3 regions of the Rossellomorea sp. NS-SX7 genome follow, and region 2 is predicted to be linked to each of the others. Evidence: riboswitches for the same ligand, from Rfam matches in the RefSeq annotation. Region 2 holds a riboswitch; each other region holds the start of a gene.
What was found. A riboswitch is a leader RNA that binds a small molecule or an ion and turns the genes downstream of it on or off. The one in region 2 is predicted to bind S-adenosylmethionine.
Positions count from the first base shown of each region.

Region 1 (4,583 bases), 1.6 Mb from region 2:
ATCGATCAAAAAACCCCAACCCTTCTACGCCAAAAGCAGAAATACCCTGTTCCCCAACCAACACCACCACCCCTAAAACAATCCGCCCCCCGCCCGAAACATTTCCCTTCCTCACAATCTTCTGAATATGATACACTCTTCTAAATACAATCGATCAAAAGAGGAAGGATGACATACATGAAATTCACAACGAAAGTCGTACATAGCCAGTTGAAAGGTACCTCTGAAATCCGCAGCAAAACGACACCGATCTACCAGACTTCAGCTTTTTCTTTCACATCACTTGAAGAGCTGGAAGGATTTTATGAAGGGAAATCGCCTTACCTCTATACAAGGACGGGAAATCCTAACACGGATGAGCTCGGTCAGATGGTGGCGGCCCTCGAAGGTGCTCCAGCAGGAGTGGCGACGTCTTCAGGTTTGTCGGCCATCCTTGCTGCGGTGCTTGCTGTCGTTCAAACCGGGGATCATATCGTGGCGGCGGAAGATCTGTACGGGGGCACCTTCCATATGCTGAAGGAAGAGCTGAAAGGCTTCGGCATCGAGACCACTTTCGTCGATTTCACAAAACGTGAAGAAATCGAGCAAAGCATCACGCCTCAGACAAAGCTCTTGTACAGTGAAACGGTCACCAATCCGTTCATGAGGGTGGAGGATATTCCACAGCTGGTCGAGCTTGCCGAGAAACATAATCTCAAAACGATCATCGATAACACATTCGCAACACCATACCTGCGCACACCTTATCTTGAAGGTGTCGATCTCGTTGCCCACAGCGCCACAAAATACATCGGCGGGCACAGTGATATCACCGCGGGCGTCGTCACAGGGAAAGAAGAATTAGTAAGTAAAGCCAGAGAAAAAGTCGTCAATATGGGCTCCAACCTAAGCCCTTTCGAGGCCTGGTTAACGGCAAGAGGCGCCAAGACGCTCGCTCTTCGAATGGGCACACAGGCTCACAATTCGAAAGTACTGTCTGAAAACCTAAGAACAAATCCGCATGTGAAAAACGTGTACTATCCAACCAATCTTTCGGAAAAAGGCCATGGAGCCATCGTGACAATCGAGCTCGATCCGTCATGTGACATCAGTGCATTTTTCAAATCACTAGGCTGGATCAAGATTGTGCCGACCCTTGCCGGAGTGGAAACGACCATCTCCTACCCGTTAGGAACATCACATCGCGCACTGCCGAAAGAAGCACAGGAAAAACTCGGCATAAACACACATGTGGTGCGCATATCGTTAGGTATCGAAGACGCAGAAGACATCGTGAGCCAATTTAACCAAGCGATAACAGAATCAACAAAATAATTAAAAAAATCAGAAAACACCCTTGACGTTGAGTGAAGCAGCCTTTATAATTCATCTCAACGCACTACTTAAAGACAACTAAATCGCTCTTATCCAGAGAGGCGGAGGGACTAGGCCCGATGAAGCCCGGCAACCTTCATGTTCGCGAGAGATTCTGCGACCACATGAAAAGGTGCTAATTCCTGCAGGCGGACTGCCTGAAAGATAAGAGGAGGCCCCCTATTTAATTAGACCCTCTTCTTAGGAAGGGGGTTTTTGATTTTTCCTCTTCTTTTAAACATTCCTAGATTTAAAAATCACCAGGTGAACAATGCTGTTCCGTTCAGCAGGATAAAATCCCAGAGATGACATCACCAGCTGGATATTCGTTCACTCAAAATCTCACTCCCACAAAGCCATTGGAAATCCAATAAACCAAAACCCAGGAGGAATTCATTATGACAAAATCATTCGATGTTGAAACGTTACTTCTACACGGCGGTCAAGAACCGGATCCGTCCACAGGTTCACGTGCAGTCCCGATTTACCAGACAACTTCTTACGTTTTTGAGAACAGTGAGCACGCAGCGAAATTATTCGGCCTTGAAGCGGAGGGGAATATCTACTCCCGCATCATGAATCCGACGGTGGATGTCCTTGAGAAGCGGATCGCCCTGTTGGAAGGCGGAATCGGCGCACTAGGCGTTTCTTCCGGAATGGCTGCCATTTCCCTATCCATCCTAAATATCGCGGGGGCCGGGGATGAAATCGTCGCAGCGACGAACCTGTATGGTGGCACATACAATCTATTCTCCACGACGCTTCCGAAGTATGGCATCAAGGTTCATTTCGTCGATCCGTCCGATCCGGAGAACTTCCGGAATGCGATCACACCGAAGACAAAGGCTGTTTTTGCCGAAACGATCGGAAATCCGAGTCTTCACGTTTTAGACATTGAAGCTGTCGCAAAAGTCGCTCATGACAATGAAATCCCATTGATCATAGATAATACATTTGCCACCCCATACTTATGCAAACCGATTGAGTGGGGCGCAGACATCGTCATTCACTCAGCCACCAAGTGGATCGGCGGACATGGTACTGCGATCGGCGGGATCGTCGTCGACGGAGGTAAGTTCGATTGGAATAATAAAAAATTCCCCGGCTTTGTCGACGAAGACCGAAGCTATAATGGGATCCGATATGCAGTTGATGTCGGTGAAGCTGCCTTCATCACTAAACTCCGGGTGCAGTTGCTGCGTGACTTCGGTGCCTGCTTAAGCCCGCAAAACGCATTTCTGCTCTTGCAGGGACTAGAGACACTACACCTGCGGATCGAAAGACATACGGAAAATGCATTGAAGATCGCCGAGCATCTCGATCAGCACAGCGGCGTAGCGTGGGTATCTTATCCGGGACTCGCCAAGCATCCGTCCCACACACTGGCGCAGAAATACCTGAAAAAAGGTGCCGGCTCGATTGTCGTCTTCGGCATTAAAGGCGGAAGGGACGCCGGACGCAAAGTCGTCGATAACATCACGCTTTGGTCGCATGTGGCGAACGTCGGTGATGCCAAATCACTCATCATCCACCCGGCTTCGACGACCCATCAGCAACTGAACGAGCAGGAATTGCGCACCACCGGGGTAACCGAAGAATTAGTGCGGTTATCAGTCGGATTGGAGTCCAGTAAAGACTTGATCGAAGACCTCGACAGCGCCATCGTAGCGGCTTTGGCGGCTTCACCGGTTTAAACCTGGAACGATATTATATACGCGCTCAGTAGTGCAGCCTGTAACAAGGCACCTCAGGTTTTATCTGAATAGAAAATAGGGCAAGCGGGTCGAACAATCACCCGCCTGCCCTCAAAAACACTTACCAAAAAAGGAGGAGACGGAATGGAGAATCCCCACACCCAAACGGCCATATACGACGTAAACTCCATTACGATCCCATCCCTGACATTGGAATGCGGCTCCACCCTGGAGAATGTGGAGCTTGCTTATGAAAAAACCGGTAAAGAGTGCGGACCGGTCATCCTTATCTGTCACGCGCTTACAGGGAATCACTTTGTAAAAGGGACCCCGGACAACAAAGGCTGGTGGGACGGACTCATCGGACCGGGTTCGCACCTTGATACGGACGAATACACGATCCTTTCTTTTAACGTATTAGGCGGTGATGACGGCAGTACCGGTCCTGGGTCCATCAATCCATCAACCGGGAAGCCGTATGGGAGGAATTTTCCCCAAGTTACTGTTAGAGATATGGTCAAAGCTCAATATCTGGCGCTGAAGGAACTGTCGATTCCTCATCTTCATGGAGTGATCGGCGGTTCTTTGGGCGGGATGCAGGCACTGGAGTGGGGGATGATGTATCCTTCCTTCATTGATAAAGTATTTGCACTTGCCGTCACTCCGGCTCTCAGTGATTACGGCTTGGCTTTTAATCACATCGGCATACAGGCGATCGAATCAGATCCAGATTTTCAAGGTGGAAATTACCCGCCAGGCACTCTTTTGAAAGGCTTGGAGATTGCGAGGATGGCAGGGATGGTCACCTACAGGACGCCGCAGCTTTTTGATGACCGATTCAGACGGGAAGAAGCACAGTCCTGTTTTCAAGTGGAGAGCTATTTGAATTACCAGGGGAGGAAGCTTGCCAAGCGATTCGATGCGAACAGCTATCTGAGGCTCCTGAAAGCCATGAATTCACATGACTTGAGCAGGGACCGGGGCTGTACCCTGGATGAGATTGCGGAAAACTATCCCACCGAGCTGATCACCATCAGCTATGAAGGGGACCTCATCTATTCCCCTCAGTATCTGGAAGGCTTCACAAACCAGGTACGGTCAGGGAGGCATTATTTCGTCTCGACTGCCTTCGGTCATGATGGATTCCTGGTAGAATTCGAGAAATGGGGAAGCATGATCACTTCCCATATCAAAAAATATCCATCCAAACGTGTTGTGAACGGCTAAAGTATCATAACCCGTCCCCCTCCGGCATATAGTTAAATAAGCAAAGACATCGCACCGCCGAAAGCGCGTTTTTGTGTGGTGTCTTTTTTTGTATAAAAATGGTCCGAGCTTTTTAGAAGTGTCCGGCTGCGGTGGTTTGTATAAAAGGTCATTCAAGAGCCGATGATCTGATATGACAGGACGAGCCGTCAGTTTCATACATAGCGGCGGTCAGTTGATGAATGACTGAAATAAGGACAAACCATCCTTCACGCAGTCTCCACTTTTCTTATCAGCCATGACAACAAGTTGGAGGGGGAAATATGGAGT
Region 1 is NZ_CM128249.1:3,427,731-3,432,313, reverse strand. It holds gene ACUXV2_RS17085 (trans-sulfuration enzyme family protein) at 178-1,314, shown strand; SAM riboswitch class I at 1,401-1,525, shown strand; gene ACUXV2_RS17080 (O-acetylhomoserine aminocarboxypropyltransferase/cysteine synthase family protein) at 1,752-3,047, shown strand; gene metX (homoserine O-acetyltransferase MetX) at 3,192-4,274, shown strand; gene ACUXV2_RS17070 (S41 family peptidase) at 4,577-4,583, shown strand, end outside.
Region 1: it holds a riboswitch for S-adenosylmethionine, as region 2 does, so the genes downstream of both, ACUXV2_RS17080 (O-acetylhomoserine aminocarboxypropyltransferase/cysteine synthase family protein) here and ACUXV2_RS09010 (Fur-regulated basic protein FbpA) in region 2, are expected to answer to the same signal.

Region 2 (4,583 bases):
AGTAGATCAAGATAAATGCAAGACCGAAATCAGCCAGAGCGGCTACTGTATTACTTGTCCTTGGAAGCAAAAACAAGTCTCCAATCACATAAGCAATTGATCCCAACACTAATGATATGATGAAGACATCTCCAAACGTAATGCCTTGAACACCTGCAAGAATCAAATATAAAAGGACAAATGCAGCCACGAATTTAATGGCAAATGCCTTAACATGTTTCATATGCAATCCCTCCTAAGCTTAGGTTTCTCTTTTTAAATAAGATTATTCTTAGGAATGGAGGATGGGCACCTATGTTTTGGAAAGAATTTGCCATATCGAATTTTATTCAGCGCCGCATCAGGTTGAAAAGATTCCATAATAAAAAGGCTGGAATTCCGATAAGAAATCCAAGCCCATAACCACTTATCCAACCACGTTTTCAATGATGGCTTCCGCCGTCTCTTTTCCATTTTGCATACAGGCCCCGATCCCCACTCCGAAATAAGAGGAGCCTGCCAATAACACATTCGGATAATTCTCCTGAAGGGTAAGTTGAAGTGCATCCACTGCCTGGCTGTGCTGCAAATGGTAGTTCGGCATCAAGTTCTTCCAGTCTGTAATCTTAACAGATACCGGTCTCTCGGTGATACCAAGACTGTTTGAAATATCATTGAGTGCTGCATTTGTAAGACGCTCTTCACTAAGTTCTTTTAATTCTTGGTAATGAGGGTTGGTACTTTTATAAAATAATCTTACCAATAACTCATGATCCTCTGCCGTGTGTTTCCATTTTCTACTTGTCCACGTACAAGCGTCGCACAGAACATCACTGTTGTAAGACGTGATAAAGCCGGTTCCGTTAGCGGGAAGAATATCATCCTTGACGTCAAACCCGACGTATATACTCGTCAGGGAAGAATTTTTTAATTGACAGAAATGTTGATCCATTAGAGGATCGTTCATAATCTTTTGCGTAATATCATGCGTTGTAGAAAATACTACATAATCGGCATACAAACTCTTATCATCTGCAAAAGTCAGCTCGTAGCGGTCGTTTTGCTTCTTTAATCCTGTAAGTTCAGCACCTTTTACAATGTCAGCATCTTTTATGACCTGTTCCATTCGCTCGATCAGTGTAGATAATCCACCTCGGAAAGAGATGAATTTTCCTTTGGAGGAACTTTTGAATTTCTCTTTATTTTCAGCAAGACCTTTGATAATACTTCCATATCGGTTCTTGTAATCCAAAAGGTATGGAAGTGTGGTCGACATCGTCAGGTCATGAAGATTGCCTGAGTAAACACCAGATAATACAGGAGCGATTTGGTTCTTGACTAGCTCACGGCCGAAGAACGCTTCCAGAAATTCACCAACCGAACTGTCTTTTGTAAACATCTTGTTGGGAGTTTCCAAATCCTTTAATGCTTCACGTTTTCCCTCTTCTGAAACCAGCGTACTTTCCATTAACGATTCAATACTCATTGGGATGCCGAAAATGGTATCCTCAGGAATTTTATGCAGCTCCCCGTTTGTGTAGATATAAGATGTTCCAGTTTCGTTATAAACAAGCTCATCTTCAAGCTTCAATTCCTCTATAAAAGGGAGCACACCTTCATTACGGGCAACAATCGAATCAGCACCCGTTTCCATAATGAATGGTTGTTCCTTCACGGATTTTATCTTTCCGCCCAGCTCCTGATCACGCTCAACCAGGGTCAATTCGATATCAATTTTCTGTTCTCTTTTTAATTTATCGAGATGGTACATTGTGGTCAGTCCTGTAACGCCCCCGCCCACTACAACAACCTTTTTCATCGTACTTCACTCCAAATGCAGGTTTATACCATTAGCCTATCATTTTTTCTTGTGAAATCATAAACAAATAGGGAAATTATTGTGTCCTTTTATTGAAAGTTGTGTGTACGTGCTTCAGGAAGATTTAGCTATAGGCTATTGATTCAAACTGCACCTTAAAAAACTGCGGTGTAAGCGATTGGGTTTATATGAATTATAAAAAGGAGCCTTGCTTTTCACTTTTGAGATACCTCGATTGCAACATCTCATCCACCTATGGAATCAGCTTCCATCAACTAATCCCTACTTGACAACTAAGAATACTATGTATTAAAGTATACTTAATACAAACGAATCATTATATAGCTTATCAAGAGAGGCATAGGGACTGGCCCGATGAAACCTCAGCAACAGATTCTACGGTAGTGGGACACTGTGCTAATTCCATCAAGCGGAAAGCTTGAGAAGATAAGGTGAAGTATAAATCGGTTAAAACCTTCTTCTTATCTTTGGAAGAAGGTTTTTTGTCATATAGGGATCAATACCTTCTCTCCTGCCGGATAAATAAAAAAAGGAGTGCAACACAATGGGACAAATCTTAGATCAGACTTTAGAAGCACGACGGGAGGAACTTATTAACAAACTGATCACCTACAACATTTTTAAGAAGAACGACAAGCAATTGTTTGAATTGACCCTTCATGAACTCGAAGATGAATATCAAGAAGTAAAATCACATTGCCATCCACACAGCAGCACTTCCTCCATCCATTGGAGAAATGTAAAGGCCCGTCCCTCGACGCGTTAAAGCGATGCAGGATGGACCTTCACATGATATACTCTTATGCGATGTTTCTGCAGGCATCTGCGCACGTAAAGCAGGCATCTGCGCATTTTTGACAGTGATCGTGGTCATGCTTTTTGCACTCGTTTCCGCAAGCTTCACAGATGGCTGCACATACCGAAGCAAGTTCTGTTGCAAACGGCGTCCCTCTTACCAGAGCCTGTTCTAAAAATCCGCACATGTCTGAGCATTCGCGGTCTAAACGGATACATTCCGCCATCATTTTGATATCGTCTTCCCCAAGGCATGCATCGTAACAATGATTACAAGCCTCCATACACTCATGTAATGTTTTAACTAAAGATTGATACTTTTCGTGTGACATTCCTTTCTTCCTCCTTGTACTAGTTTTTTTCATTCTTTATCCAGGTTTTATATTTTTTAAAGCAGTATTGGCATTTGTTTTATGATCATACATTGGAATAATTACCCGGATGGTCTATAGTTTCCCACCTTTTTTGCAGAAATTATGCATATCAGGGAAATGATCAGATTTTACTTAAATTTACGTAAGTTGTTAACATTACTTCCAGTAATTTGTTAATGCAGACTTGAAAATCATTCAAGCACGCTAAACAACCGACTAATAAAAAAAGCTGCCTAATAACAGCAGCTTTTGATGCTTATCCATTTACCTCTACAACATCTTCTTTATAAAATTCCGCAAAAATCTCGGCAAATGCTTCAGTCGAGTTATATAGCTCGACCAGATTATTTTCGACTCCCCCAAATTCCAGGAGCATCGCCCGCTCGGTCAGGTCCTGGTTATAGACACCGTTACCTTCAGCTTTCGTCTTAACAAATACCCCGCGGCTGATACCAGGGTACTTCTTCTCTAGTGCACTATTCAATTCTTTTGCGATTGCCAGATTTTTTTCAAAGTTCTTGTTTTCTTTTCCTACGATAAAGAATAGGCGCGCATATTGCTTGCCGTTTATTGTTTTAGTGGTGATTTCCCTTGGCTGCGAGTCACGATGGATATCAATCAGGTAATTTAGGTCTTGATTCCCTGCAATTGCCTCTTGTACCTGCTCTCTTGATAATTTATATGATTCATAATAGGTCCAGTTCTTTTCTTTCAATGCCTGCGTTGTATCTGTCTTATCCTGTACGGCCCCTATCCCTCTTTTGGCAAGTTCTTGTTGAAGCTTTGATCCGATTGCAATAACGTTTACTTTTTCATTTGTACTGGCAGGATTTTCAGTTTGATTGTTTTTAATCAGTGGGCTGAAGGCCTCCCAGCTGTGAGAATGATAGATGAAGACAGACTTTTTATCAATTTCTTTAATGTTCTCTCCATTGTCGCCATTTGCACGGTCAATCTGGTTCTGATCGATTTCCTGATTCTTCAATTGGTCCTCAGTCGGTGCAGGAGATTCAACAGGCAGGTTTGTGATATCCGTCCCTTTCCCTGCTACGGCAATCTGGGTATGATAATTTTCGATTCCGGGTATCTCTCTCCCAAATAAACTTCTGGGATCAAACAGTGATACATTCGTCACACTTTCTAGCCAGTCAAAATCTGATTGCAACTCTTCTTCATTCATTACCCTTAACGGAGTGATCTCTTCGGAAATCAGCTTCAAAAGGGTTTCTTTCGGCACCATATCTGATACTGTTGAGTAAAACAGCGTGTCCACCTTCAATTTGATCGCCGTCGCTGAAATGAGCCAGACGGATAAATAAAGAAGGATAATCCCGAGAACGATCATTCTTGCCAGCGATTTCACCGTCACGAATACTAGTAGGGGTAGAGTGCTATCTTTTCTGGATTTGTACGCCATGAATGAGCTCCTATACTTATAAGATTTACTAATTCACTATATGCGTAACTGTAAGAATATAGAATGGCAAGTCAAATGTTCATACTTCTTTACCAGGGAGAGATCAATTCATGAAGGGAGCACCTATCACATTCTACACATGCCTATTCTAATGTGGAACGTTATTGAAAATATGGAA
Region 2 is NZ_CM128249.1:1,830,307-1,834,889, reverse strand. It holds gene ACUXV2_RS09020 (YndM family protein) at 1-223, opposite strand, end outside; gene ACUXV2_RS09015 (protoporphyrinogen oxidase) at 407-1,798, opposite strand; SAM riboswitch class I at 2,142-2,252, shown strand; gene ACUXV2_RS09010 (Fur-regulated basic protein FbpA) at 2,364-2,585, shown strand; gene ACUXV2_RS09005 (four-helix bundle copper-binding protein) at 2,620-2,946, opposite strand; gene spoIIP (stage II sporulation protein P) at 3,245-4,405, opposite strand.

Region 3 (4,583 bases), 620 kb from region 2:
AGTTCAAAAACATGAGTTTCGCTTTTTCAATGTCCTCCATTGGAATCGTGTCATACTCCGGAAGGAAATGATTCTCTTCTTTCAACGGCATCGTTACCATTCTCGCTTCTGCAAGAGATACCCCCGACAAGTAATCAGGATATCCCGGATCCGGGACCAATACCGTATCCCCGGGGTTCAACAGACACTGGGGCAGTTCGACCAGTCCTGCTTTCCCTCCAAACAGCACAGCCACTTCTTCTTCCGGATCAATATTCACACCATATTCCCTTTTATAAAAAACAGATATGGCTTCCCTGAAGGACTCCAATCCTCTGAAAGGGGAATATTTGTGATTACTTGGTGATTTCACTGCTTGCATCATCGTATTTACGATATGTGGAGGTGTTGGCTGATCGGGATTCCCCTGCCCTAAATTTATTACATCGTGACCTTCTTTCAGTACTTTCTGGACGTTTGCTGTCAATGATGCAAAAAATTGCTGCGGCAGCGAGTTTATGCGCTCTGCTTTTTTAAAGGTTGTCATCTCTTCACCTTCTACACTTTTTTGAAAATTATTTACTTTCAAATTCTAGTCACAAATGATATAACGTAAAGTAAAGATTGTAAAGTATATTTTTCATAGACTTATAAATGAGGTGTTAATTTGATAACGAATATCGGGCTCGCACAAATGGATATAACATTTGGCAATCCTTCTGAAAATAAGAAACGGGTTCAGCAATGGGTAAAGAAAGCGATGGAAGCAGGCTGTGATACCGTCGTATTTCCTGAATTGTGGACGACAGGTTATGATTTAACGAGAATCGGGGAAATCGCCGATGAAGAAGCACAAGATATTTCTGACTTTCTTTCAGAACTGGCCGCGCGCCACTCCATACATATTGTCGGCGGATCAATTGCAAAGAAAACAAAAGAAGGGATTTCCAATACTCTTCTCGTTTTTGATAACAAAGGGAATATGATAAAACAGTATGATAAACTCCATTTATTCAAACTGATGGATGAACATCATTACCTGCTTCCCGGTAAAGAAGATGGCTCATTCACACTGATGGACACTGAGATGGCCGGTATGATCTGCTATGATATCCGCTTCCCGGAATGGTTTAGAAAACATGCCATCGGAGGGGCTAAAGTTGTGTTCGTGGTTGCACAATGGCCAGCAGAAAGGATTACTCATTGGAAGACCCTTTTATTGGCAAGAGCCATTGAAAATCAATGTTTCGTCATTGCTTGTAATCGTGCAGGCAGTGATCCAAATAATGAATTTGGCGGAAATTCATTGATTATCAGTCCCTGGGGGGAAATCATTGCGGAAGGAACCCGCGAAGAAGAGTTAATCGTCTCTGATATCGATTTGAATGAAGTGGAAGAAGTAAGAAAGAAGATACCGATTTTTCAAGACCGGCGTCCTGAATTCTATTAATTTTAAATTTTCCCAAAAATCCATTGACTCTATGTTTCAAAAAATGGTACTATTCAAATCAAACAGCGTGAAGCCATTTAAACTAAATATCACTCTTATCAAGAGCTGGCTGAGGGATTTGGCCCTGTGAAGCCCAGCAACCGACCGTAATACCGTTGTGAAACGGGGCGCAATATGCGCCGGATTATTCCATAAGGCACGGTGCTAATTCCAACAGAAAGAACACCTTTCTGAGAGATAAGAGGCGAATAAGATCCGATCTTTAAGCCTCTTTCCATCAATGAAAGAGGCTTTTCTTATTACCCATATGAAAAGCCTCCAAAATCAATTTATCGATTTAGGGGGAACCATTATGTCAATCAGTCCTGTCACAGGTTATCAATCGTTAAATGAACAAACCGCACTGGATTTAGCAATCAGTCTGAACTTCTTTGAAAAAGGAGCGGAATTGACCTGCCGTGAAATCGGGGATGGAAACTTAAACCTGGTGTTTCAAATAAGTGAAAAAGGCAGAAAAGGAATCATCATGAAGCAGGCTTTGCCTTATGCAAAAGTGGTTGGCGAAAGCTGGCCATTGACGGTGGACCGCGCCAGAATTGAAGCAAATGCGTTGAAACTGCAGCAAACACATGCCCAAGATCATGTCCCCCAGGTATACTACAGTGATGACAAACTTGCTGTCACTGTTATGGAAGATCTAAGTTCCCTGACGATTGTACGTTCAGGACTGATGAGTGGAGTCACCTACCCACTTTTGTCTGAGCATATCGGGACCTTTCTGGCAAACACCCTTTATCATACATCTGACTATGCCCTGCATCCTTTTAAGAAAAAAGAATATGTCAAAACCTTTTCCAACCCTGAACTATGTAAGATTACAGAGGATCTTGTTTTGACCGATCCCTTCTTCAATAGTGAAACGAATGATTATGAGGAAGAACTGCTCCCTCTTCTCAAGGAACTGTGGAATGATTTCAGTCTGAAACTTGAAGTGGCGAAATTGAAGAAAAGTTTTATTACAGAGAGTGAGGCCCTGTTGCATGGTGATCTTCACACTGGAAGTATTTTTGCAGATGAAAATCATACGAAGGTGATTGATCCTGAATTTGCTTTTTATGGACCGATCGGCTTCGATGTCGGTCAATTCATTGCAAACCTGATCTTCCAGGTAATTGCGAGGGAGGACAGTAAAGGAAAAGATGAAATCCTCCAGCACATCACCATTACATGGAACGTTTTCTCAGAAACTTTTTCGAGACATTGGCAGGAAAGCGGAGATGCATACACCAAGGTGAATGGATACTTGGATTATGTATTGAATAAAGCCTTTCAAGACAGTGCAGGATTCAGCGGGTGTGAACTCATCAGGAGAACCGTGGGCCTTGCACATGTTGCAGATCTTGATTCCATTCCAGATAAAGATAAGAGATTACTGGCTAAAAGTACCTGTCTTTCTTTAGGAAGAGAATTGATTCTGAAAAGGCATACGTTCTCAACAATTGAAGAACTTACAGAATTCATACGAAATCATACAACATAAGGAGCCAATCATGACGCACACAACCACCATTCCGACATCATTCATTTTTCGAGATGATCATTTAGAACTATTAAACCAGCAAAAGCTGCCTCATAGAGTTGAATATCTTCAACTCTATTCGCTAAAGGAATTCTATGACGCAATCGTCACATTGAAGGTAAGAGGAGCGCCCGCGATCGGTATTACTGCCGCCTATGGGCTTGCTTTATCCATGAATCGATATGATACAGGATGCCTGGCTGAATTCATGGGAAAATTCAAAGAGGATAAAGATTATTTATTTTCCTCCCGGCCCACTGCAGTAAATTTGGGATGGGCACTGGATTCGTTACAGAATGCAATTGAACGGGCACAGTCTGTCAATGAAGCAAAAACAATCCTTCTGCACTCAGCCATTCACCTTCATGCCGAAGATGAAGTCACATGCAGGAAAATCGGAGAGTATGGCCTACAATTACTAAATGATAAAAGCACCATCATGACCATCTGCAATGCAGGATCAATCGCAACCAGCAAATACGGGACAGCATTGGCACCATTTCATTTAGGGTCTGAACAAGGTAAAACGTTCCATGTATATGCCTGTGAAACACGACCAGTTTTTCAAGGTTCACGTTTAACAACCTGGGAATTGCAGCAGTCAGGTGTAAACGTAACACTAATAGCAGACAGTATGGCCGCACATACGATAAAGGAGAAAAATGTAGAAGCTGTGATTGTAGGGGCAGACAGGATAGCTGCAAATGGAGATACAGCAAACAAGATCGGGACATCAATGCTCGCCATTTTGTGTAACCATTACGATATCCCATTTTACGTGGCAGCTCCTTCTTCTACATTTGATATTACCCTTCCTTCAGGCAGCAGCATCCCGATTGAAGAGCGTGCCCCGGAAGAGCTGACTGAAATAAATGGTCATAGGATTCCCCCTCGGGATACACTTGTATATAACCCTGCGTTTGATGTAACCCCGCATGAATTAATTACAGGAATCATCACCGAAAAAGGCATCCTTACCCCTTCCTATGATGAAAGCATCAGAAAAGTGATCTCTCAATCCTAACAAAAAAACCTTCCTTCACCGGAAGGTTTTTCACATCCAAACATCACTTATATAAGGGAGTGGATCCCCACATTTCCTTTGGATTCAGTTCATAAATACCATTTTCCCTGAACATGAACTGGTGGATGATGAACTCCCTCCTTAAGGTTGCAAAATCGTCATGAAATTGCTTGATGTACTCATTGATTTCTTTTTCACTGTATTTTGTCCCAACCTTCAATCCTTCTACCATGTGTTCAAGCAGGAAAAGTTTCTTCTTTTGTTGAGCAGGTATGGATTTCAATCTTCCATTCTTCTCCATGAAGTTATTCAACACTTTTTGTTTCTCTTTCAGTATTTTATCGTGCATTTCAGGATCCCCTTCCCCTTTATTCGTGAAGCGATCAAGGACACTTGCATGATGCGCCAGCACTTTTTTGTTTAAGAAATAGTAAATCGTATTCTTTTCCCTTCTGGAGTATACGAGATTGCATTCCTTCAGTTTGTTGAGATGATGTGAAATTGTAGGCGCTGTCAACCCCAGTTTTCCTGCGATAGCCCCGACATGCAGG
Region 3 is NZ_CM128249.1:1,213,209-1,217,791, reverse strand. It holds gene ACUXV2_RS05920 (aminotransferase class I/II-fold pyridoxal phosphate-dependent enzyme) at 1-526, opposite strand, end outside; gene ACUXV2_RS05915 (carbon-nitrogen family hydrolase) at 647-1,429, shown strand; SAM riboswitch class I at 1,522-1,673, shown strand; gene mtnK (S-methyl-5-thioribose kinase) at 1,782-2,969, shown strand; gene mtnA (S-methyl-5-thioribose-1-phosphate isomerase) at 2,980-4,032, shown strand; gene ACUXV2_RS05900 (DUF2087 domain-containing protein) at 4,076-4,583, opposite strand, start outside.
Region 3: it holds a riboswitch for S-adenosylmethionine, as region 2 does, so the genes downstream of both, mtnK (S-methyl-5-thioribose kinase) here and ACUXV2_RS09010 (Fur-regulated basic protein FbpA) in region 2, are expected to answer to the same signal.